One region of the Luteimonas sp. A649 genome, then DNA from elsewhere that is predicted to be linked to it. Evidence: riboswitches for the same ligand, from Rfam matches in the RefSeq annotation. Region 1 holds a riboswitch; the other holds the start of a gene.

Region 1 (4,413 bases):
GCGCTGGTCGAATCCCCACAGCGGCACGGCCAGCAGCAGCCCGATCAGCACGCCGACCAGCGGGTAGTACACCGCGGAGTGCGACAGGTCGTCGTCGCGGAAGTCGCGCACCTGCGGCGTCGGCAGGCGGGTCAGGAACTGTACTGCCAGGATCAGCCGGCGCAGGCTCATGGCTGCGCCAGCTCGAGCACTTCGCCCCAGGGGCGGCCGTCGTCGCCGGTCTCGAGCCGCAGCCGCAGGCGCGTGCCGTAGTCGATGCGCAGCGCCCAGGCGGAGGCGAGCGGCAGGCCGCAGGCGAGCGTCAGCGCCATGCGCAGCGCGCCGCCGTGGCTGACAACCAGCTGCGGTCCGGGATCCGCGGACGCGAGCAGTGCTTGGAGTCCCCTGCCGATGCGCGCTTCGAACGCATCCCAGGCTTCGCCGTTGGGCGGCGGATTGGCGCGTGGATCGTGGTGGAACGCGGCCAGCGCGGCAGCCGGCAGGTCCATGCCCGCGCGGCCGTCCCAGTCGCCGAAGTCGAATTCCGCCCAACCAGCATCGCGCTGCACCGCCAGGCCCGCCGGCGCCGCGAGCGCCAGTGCGGTGTCGTGCGCGCGGCGCAGCGGCGAACTGGTCACGCGTGCCCAGGCGATGCCGGCATGGCGCCGGCACGGGGCGAGGATGGCACCGTCGCGCAGCGGCGGATCATGGCGCCCGTCCAGGTGCCCGCGGCGGCCGGTATCGGCGTGGCGCACCAGGTCGACGATCATGCCGGCGGCCTGTCGGCGACCGCGGCCTCGGCGAAGGTCGCCATGTCGTTGTGCAGCGCGCAGGCCAGGCGCAGCAGCGGCAGCGCCAGCGCCGCACCCGAGCCTTCGCCAAGGCGCAGGTCGAGCTGCAGCAGCGCCGACGCGTCCAAGGTGTCGAGTACGCGCTGGTGGCCGCGTTCGGCGGAGCGGTGCGAGAACAGCAGCCAGGCGCGCACGCCCGGATTGAGCCGCACCGCGGCCAGCGCAGCGACCGAAACGATGAAGCCGTCGACCAGCACCGGGATACCGCGCTGCGCCGCCGCCACCATCGCGCCGGCCAGCGCGCCGATCTCGAGGCCGCCGACGCGGCGCAGCGCTTCCAGCGCCGGCAGCGGCGCCGCCGCGATCGCCGCGCCGTGCAGCGCCAGCGCGCGCTCCACCACCGCCTGCTTGTGGGCCATGCGCGCGGCGTCGAGGCCGGTGCCTGCGCCGACCAGGTCGGCGACCGGCAGCGCGGCGAGCGCGCAGGCCAGCGCGCTCGCCGCCGTGGTGTTGCCGATCCCCATCTCGCCGGGCAACAGCAGGTCGGCGCCATCGGCCAGCGCCTCGTCGACCGCGCGGCGCCCGGCGTCGAGCGCATGCGCAAGCTCGCCGGCCGCCATCGCCGCCTCCACGCTCAGGTCGCGCGTGCCGCGGCAGGGCTTGTCGACGACGGCGCCGGGCAAGGGCGCTTCGGCCAGCGTGCCGACGTCGCGCAGGTGCAGCGGCAGGCCGAGCTCGCGCGCCAGCACCGCGATCGCGGCGCCACCAGCCGCGAAATTGGCGAGCATCTGCACCGTGACTTCGGCCGGATACGCGGAGACACCCTGCGCCACCACGCCGTGGTCGCCGGCGAACAGCAGCACCGGGGCACGCGACGCCGCGGGGCGGTCGCTGGCCTGCAGCGCCGCCAGTTCGATCGCCAGCGTTTCCAGCCGGCCGAGCGCGCCGGCAGGCTTGGTGAGCTGCTGCTGGCGCGCGCGCGCGCGGGCGCGGTGCGCCTCTGAAGGCAGCGCGCAGCGCTGCGTGAACCATGACTCCGTCATTTCGCCCCGATGTGCGTATTGCAGCCGCGCATTCTATCCGCCCGCCGCGGCCCGTCCTGCCCGCCCCGCACGCCGGATGCCTTTGGCGCGCCGTGGAGCGATGCCGTAGACTGCGCGCTCTTTCTGGTGACCGGCGGGGTTCTCCCCAACGGTTGAAACGGGAAGCCGGTGACCTTCCGCCCGCCGTCACGGCGTACGAGGCATTCCGGCGCTGCCCCCGCAACGGTAAGCGTGGAACACCCCGGCAAACCGCCACTGTGCACAGGCATGGGAAGGCGCCGGGGCTGGAGCAGCGACATCGCTCCGCCCGCGAGCCCGGAGACCGGCCTGGAAGACACACTGGTTGTGACGCGGAGGGCGTCGCGGCGGTAGCGCGCCGTGTCGTCCACGTCACCCTCCCGTCCCCGCTCCCTGCCCGCAACCCCACGACACAGTCGCGCGGGCGTGCGCGACGCATGGAGAACCCGATGAAGCCGCAGCACCAGTTCCTTTCCCTCGCAGTGGCGCTCGCCCTGTCCCCGGCCGCGATGGCCAGCGGTGCAATGCAGGCCACCGACCTGGACGAGGTCATCGTCACCGGCACCCGCACCGAAATACTGCTCGCCGACAGCCTGGTGCCGGCGCAGGTCATCGATCGCGACGAGATCGAGCGCAGCCAGGCGCGCGACCTGATCGAGCTGCTGCGCGGGCGCGCCGGCGTGGACATCGGCAACCAGGGCGGCCGCGGCAAGCTCAGCAGCGTGTTCCTGCGCGGCGCCGAGTCCGACCACGTGCTGGTGCTGATCGACGGCGTCAAGGTGGGCGCCGCCAGCTCCGGCATGGCGGCGTTCCAGGACTTTCCGGTCGCGCAGATCGAACGCATCGAGATCGTGCGTGGCCCGCGCTCGAGCCTGTATGGCTCGGAGGCGATCGGCGGCGTGATCCAGATCTTCACCCGCGGCGGCAGGGCCAGCGGCTTCACGCCGCAACTGTCGGTGAGCGGTGGCAGCAACAACAGCCGCGCCTTCAGCGGCGGCTTCGACTACGGCGGCGAGCGCGGCTGGGTCGCGGCACACGGCGGCTACCAGGAGACCGACGGCATCGACGCCTGCCGCGGCTCGGGCACGCTGTTCACCGGCTGCTTCACCGACGAGCCCGACGACGATGGCTACCGCAGCGCCTCGGTGACCATGCGCGGCGGCCTGCACGTCACCGATGCCCTGACGGTGGAAGGCAGCTTCCTCGATGCCAGCGGGGAGAACGAGTACGACGGCTCCTGGACCAACCGCTCGAAGACGCGGCAGCAGGTGACCGGCGCGCAGCTGCGTTACGCCCCCGAGGGTGGCCGCCTTGGCGTGACCGCGGCAGTGGGCCGCAGCAAGGACACGTCCGACGACTACCAGGGCGACACCTTCGTGAGCACCTTCGATACCCGCCGCGATACCGCCTCGGTGCAGGCCGACGTACAGCTGGCGCCGGCGCACCTGCTCAGCATGGGCGTCGACTACAGCAGCGATCGCGTCGATGGCACCACCGGCTTCATCGTGGACGAGCGCGACAACACCGGCGTGTTCCTCGCCTACGACGGCGGCACCGGCCGCCAGCGCTGGCAGGCCAGCGTGCGCCACGACGACAACGAGCAGTTCGGCGACCACGTGACCGGTGGCCTCGGCTGGGGCCTGGCGTTCGACAACGGCCTGCGTTTCAGCGCGACGCTCGGCACCGGCTTCAAGGCGCCGACCTTCAACGACCTGTACTACCCGGGTTCGGAAAGCCCCCTGCTGCAGCCCGAGGAGTCCACCAGCCTGAACCTGGGGGTGTCGCAGGCCACCGAACGCTTCAACTGGTCGTTCAACATCTACGAGAGCCGGATCGAAGACCTGATCGTGTTCACCTATGCGCCGCCGACCTGGCAAGGCGTGGGCGAGAACATCGACGAAGCCCGCATCCGCGGCGCCGAACTGACGTTCGGCACCTCGTTCGCCGGCTTCGACCTGTCGACCCAGCTCAGCCACGCCGATCCGCGCGACCGCAGCGGCGGCATCAACGACGACAACCTGCTCGCGCGCCGCGCGCGCACCACCGGCCGCATCGACCTTGACCGCGGCTTCGGCCCGCTGCGCGCCGGCATCACCGTGCAGGGCGCCGGCAGCCGCTACGACGATGCCGCCAACACCGTGCGCCTGGGCGGCTACGCCACCACCGACCTGCGCCTGGAGTACGCCTTCCACCGCGACTGGAGCCTGCTGGCGCGCGCCAGCAACGTCTTCGACCGCGACTACGAGACGGTGGGCTGGTACAACCAGCCGGGGCGGGAGTACGGGCTGACGTTGAGGTATCAGCCGGTGCGGTGAGGGGTTGCCCCCTACCCCCGAAGCGCCAACAACCCAGGCAAGTCGTCGAGCACCGCCACCGCTCCCGCGCGCTCCAGGTCGAAGCCGCGCGGATACCCGTGGCGCAGCAGGACCAGGTCCATGCCGGCGGCGTGCGCGGCGGCGGCATCGGCCTCGGAGTCCCCGACCATCAGGCATTCGTCCACGGTGCGGCCATGCTGTGCCGCCAGGTGCAGCAGCGGCATCGCGTGCGGCTTGCGCTCGGCAAGCGTGTCGCCGCCGACGATG
Region 2 (4,413 bases), 430 kb from region 1:
CGGAGCTCGACGGGTTCTACGACCGCCTGAAGGCGGTCAATGAACTGATGTGGGACGTGCAGGACGGCCTGCGCGCGAGGGAAGCCGCCAAGGACTTCGACGACGGATTCATCCAGCTCGCGCGCGCGGTGGCCATGCGCAACGGCGAGCGGATCGCGATCAAGAACGACATCAATCGCCTGGCGGGCTCCGAATTCATCGAGGAGAAGCAGTACCAGGGAGGTGCGTGATGCCGGACCTGATGACGGCCATCGCGATCCGGGGCGGCGCGGGTCCGGCGGACGCACTGCACGCGATAGGTCGGCAACCAGGTGGGCAGCGGAAGCGGACGCAAGGTCGCGACGGTGGCCGGTGCCGTGGCGGGCGGCGCCATCGGCCGCAACGTGGACTCGTTGAATCCCGGGACCGCCGGATGTCGCGGTGGTTCCCGGACCGGGACGTGGCGTCAGGATGCCTCGCCCACGTGATAGCCGTTGCGCCCCGCCTTCTTGGCCGCATACAGCGCCGCGTCCGCCGCTTCCATCAGCGTCGCGGCATCGGTGGGCCGCTGCGCGTAGGCGATGCCGATACTGGTGGTCACGATCAGCGGCGTGCCGCCAGCTTCGATGGTCGCGGCGGTGGATTCCAGCACCTTGCGCGCGATCGCCTCGGCCGCTCCGGCTTGCGCATCCTCGACCAGGATCGTGAACTCGTCGCCGCCCAGGCGCGCGACCAGGTCGGTCTCACGCACGCTGTCGCACAGGCGCCCGGCAAAGGCCTGCAGCACGGCGTCGCCGGCGGCATGGCCATGGCCGTCGTTGATGGCCTTGAAGTGGTCGATGTCCAGGCACAGCAGCGCGATCGGGGTGTCGTGGCGGTGCAGCCGCTTCAGCGCCAGCGCTAGGCGCTCGTCGAACTGGCGGCGGTTGGCCAGCTCGGTCAGGGTGTCGACGCGCGTCAGCCGCTCCAGCTCGCGCCGGCTCTCCTCGAGCGCCTGCTCGGCGGCCACGCGGCGGCTGATGTTGCGCGCGGTCAGCATGAGATCGTCCGCATCGCTGCCGTCGTCGGCGGGAATGCAGCGCGACACCGCTTCCACCCAGACGTAGTGGCCGTCCTTGTGCCGCACGCGGTAGATGTCGGTGCGCGGGTTGCCCGTGGCGAGCACGTCGGCCATCGCCTGCTGCTGGGTCGCGCGGTCGTCCGGGTGCACGCTGTCCCACCGCGAACCGAGCATCTCGTCCGGCGTCCATCCCAGCATCTCCAGCGCCGAGGGAGAGACATACAGCCGTTCACCGTCCCCCCGGATGCGGGAAATAACGTCATGCGAATGGTCGGCGAGCATGCGGTAGCGGCGCTCACTGTCGCCCAGGCGCATGGCAAGGCGCTTGCGTTCGGCCATGGCCAGGCAGACAGGGATGGTCATCACGCAGCCGCCAGCCAGGTAGAGCTGCAGGAGCGCGATCCTGCCGCCGTCCCCCAGGTCATGCTGCAGCCACAGCGGACCGTATCCCAGCGTGGTGGCGATGGCGGCGATCAGGGCCAACGCGATCACGCCCAGCGCCACGCCCGCGAACTGGTGGCGCATCGCGGCGAGCAGCAGGGCGGGATAGGTCAGGAACATCACCGGGTAGGCGCTGATGAACACCCCGATGCCCACCGCCACCAGCAAGGTCATGCTGGCCGCGAGCGACCAGCCCCGGCCGCGCGCAATGAACAGGCCCAGCCCTTCGCGCTGCACGACGAGGGTGGTGGTGGCCAGGATCACCATGCCCACGACGTGGGCGGCATACCAGCCTGCAAAGGACCGCACGAATGCCTGGCCGTGCATGGCGTATGCCACGCCCGCGGCCAGCAGTCCGGACAAGGCACAGGCCAGCAGCGTGGCTCCGGTCGCGATGCCGCCCAGGCGCACCCAGTCCCGCGGCTGGCGGATGTCCGGGACGCGGCTGCGCACGAATCCGGCCACCACCAGCACTTCCACGATGTTGCATGCCGCGATCGCGAACGCGTAGACGGGGGTATCGCCGGCGAGCATCCGGGCCGGCAGTTCGCACGCGAACGCGATCGCGATGTAGCCCGGCCACGTCGCGCTGCGCCTGGACAGCAGCCAGCCGGTGAGGATGCCGTTGCCGACCCAGATCGCGGCGAGTTCGCCGGGGCCGCGCGCGAACGTCAGCGAGAGCCAGGCCGTGGTGGCGATCAGGAGGGCCAGGACGGACCGGTCGGCCCAATAGGTCCGGGGCAATCGAAAGCGGTCGAACATGACGGTCTCGAGGTGGGGAACCGGCACTTTAGCCCAGGCAGTGCAAAGGCGAATGACCGCTGCGGTGCGGTGGGCGTCCGGCATTCGCTTCCGCGGCAGCCGGAATCTCCCCGACGTCTTGTCACAACATTTTGCGTTGACGGTTCCTTGGCGCCACGATATGTTGTGGTCGTCGGTTCGCGCGCCGCAGGGCGCGGGATGAAAAGGGAAGCCGGTGCGGTGGGGCGGAGAAACATCCAGTCCCACTCATTCCGGCGCTGCCCCGCAGCGGTAGGTGGAAACGAGGTCGCACTCGCACTGGAACGGTGGTTCCGGGAAGCGGCGACCGAGGCGCGGAGCCCAGCTCCCGGATCCACGAGCCCGAAGACCTGCCGACAGCCGCGCGCAAGCACATCGCGCGGTGCCGGCTGCGGAATCTCCGGGGGGAGATGGCTGGTGAAGCGCGCATGCGCCCGCGATTCGTTGTCGGATCGGGCGTGTCCGTTGCGACGCCGCTTGCCGACCCTGTGATGACGCCGCCCGCCTCCTGCCGCGGGACAGGTGGCCGTGCGTCCCTCATCCAGGAACACACATGGACAAGCACGACGGCATCGCCGCCGTTCCAGCCCCGGCTGCCTTCCCGCGCGACGGCGAAAGCGGATGCGTTGCCACATGGATCACCAAGGAAGCCGGCAACCGCCGCATGCCCTACGACCGCGCACGGCTCGTGCGCAGCATCGATCGCATCCACGCCGAGTTTCCGCAGCTCGATGTCGCCGACTACACGCGCAGCGTGTGCGGGTTCGTCGAACGCAAGGACGTGGTGGACGCGGACGACCTCGTCGACCACCTGGTGCGCGAAGCCGAAGCGCGCGTGGACGTGGCCGCGCCCGAGTGGGAGATGTTCGCCGCACGCCTGTACCTGCAGCGCCTGTACAAGCGCGCCAGTCGCAACCGCTTCTACGACGTCGGCGAACGCTACGGCTCCTACGTCGGACTCCAGGAAAGCCTGGCCGACCGCAACGTGTATTCCAACGACATCCTGCGCGCCTACTCCAAGGAGGAACTCGTTGAAGCCGGGAAGATGATCGATCCGGAGCGCGACAGGCTGTTCGCCTACAACGGCCTGTACCTGCTCGCCACCCGCTACCTGGCGACGGACACCAGCCGCGCGGTGTACGAACTGCCGCAGGAGCGGTGGCTGACGATCGCCCTGTACCTGATGCAGCGCGAAGCCCCGCGCGAGCGCCGCATGCAGCTGGTGGGCGAGGCTTACTGGGCGCTGTCCAACCTGTACATGACGGTCGCCACGCCGACGCTGCAGAACGCCGGCAAGACCGGGGGGCAGCTGTCGTCGTGCTTCATCGACACCGTCGACGATTCGCTGCAGGGCATCTACGACTCCAACACCGACATCGCCCGCGTGTCCAAGGGCGGAGGCGGCGTGGGCGCCTACATGGGCTACGTCCGCGCCTCGGGGGCGGCGATCCGCGGCGTGCCGAACTCTTCGGGTGGCGTGGTGCCGTGGATCAAGCAGCTCAACAACACCGCGGTCTCGGTCGACCAGCTCGGCCAGCGCAAGGGGGCGGTGGCGGTGTACCTGGACGTCTGGCACCGCGACATCGAGGCCTTCCTCGACCTGCGCCTCAACAACGGCGACCAGCGCCTGCGCGCACACGACGTGTTCACCTCGGTCTGCATCCCGGACATCTTCATGGAGGCGGTCGAGCGCCGCGGCGACTGGTACCTGTTCGATCCACATGAAGTGAAGCGGCTCAAGGGCTGGTACCTGCAGGACTTCTTCGACGAATCCCGCGGTGCGGGCAGCTTCCGCGAGAAGTACGCGGAGGTCGTGGGCGACGAACGCGTGAGCCGCAGGACGGTCAAGGCGATCGACATCTTCAAGCGGATCATGGTCAGCCAGCTGGAGACCGGCAACCCGTTCATGTTCTACAGGGACGAAGTGAACCGGAAGAACCCGAACAAGCACGCCGGCATGGTGTATTCGTCAAACCTGTGCACGGAGATCCTGCAGAACATGAGCCCGACGCGGCTCATGCAGGAGATCATCTCCGGCAACCAGATCGTGACCACGCGCCAGGCCGGCGATTTCGTGGTCTGCAACCTGTCGTCGATCAACCTCGGCCGCGCCGTCGTGCCACCGGACGGGCAGGGCGACCTCATCACCGACG

Evidence for each region. Region 1 has a riboswitch for cobalamin ahead of ACW5E8_RS00550 (TonB-dependent receptor domain-containing protein). Riboswitches for the same ligand answer to the same signal wherever they lie in the genome.
Region 2: it holds a riboswitch for cobalamin, as region 1 does, so the genes downstream of both, ACW5E8_RS02655 (ribonucleoside-diphosphate reductase subunit alpha) here and ACW5E8_RS00550 (TonB-dependent receptor domain-containing protein) in region 1, are expected to answer to the same signal.

Annotation. Positions count from the first base shown of each region.
Region 1 covers NZ_JBSVRQ010000001.1:114,858-119,270, reverse strand. Annotated here, with positions in the region: gene cobS (adenosylcobinamide-GDP ribazoletransferase) at 1-171, opposite strand, end outside; gene ACW5E8_RS00560 (histidine phosphatase family protein) at 168-749, opposite strand; gene cobT (nicotinate-nucleotide--dimethylbenzimidazole phosphoribosyltransferase) at 746-1,813, opposite strand; cobalamin riboswitch at 1,921-2,158, shown strand; gene ACW5E8_RS00550 (TonB-dependent receptor domain-containing protein) at 2,281-4,146, shown strand; gene gph (phosphoglycolate phosphatase) at 4,158-4,413, opposite strand, start outside.
Region 2 covers NZ_JBSVRQ010000001.1:547,941-552,353, forward strand. Annotated here, with positions in the region: gene ACW5E8_RS02640 (DUF6165 family protein) at 1-230, shown strand, start outside; gene ACW5E8_RS02645 (hypothetical protein) at 312-467, shown strand; gene ACW5E8_RS02650 (diguanylate cyclase domain-containing protein) at 446-2,242, opposite strand; cobalamin riboswitch at 2,399-2,632, shown strand; gene ACW5E8_RS02655 (ribonucleoside-diphosphate reductase subunit alpha) at 2,814-4,413, shown strand, end outside.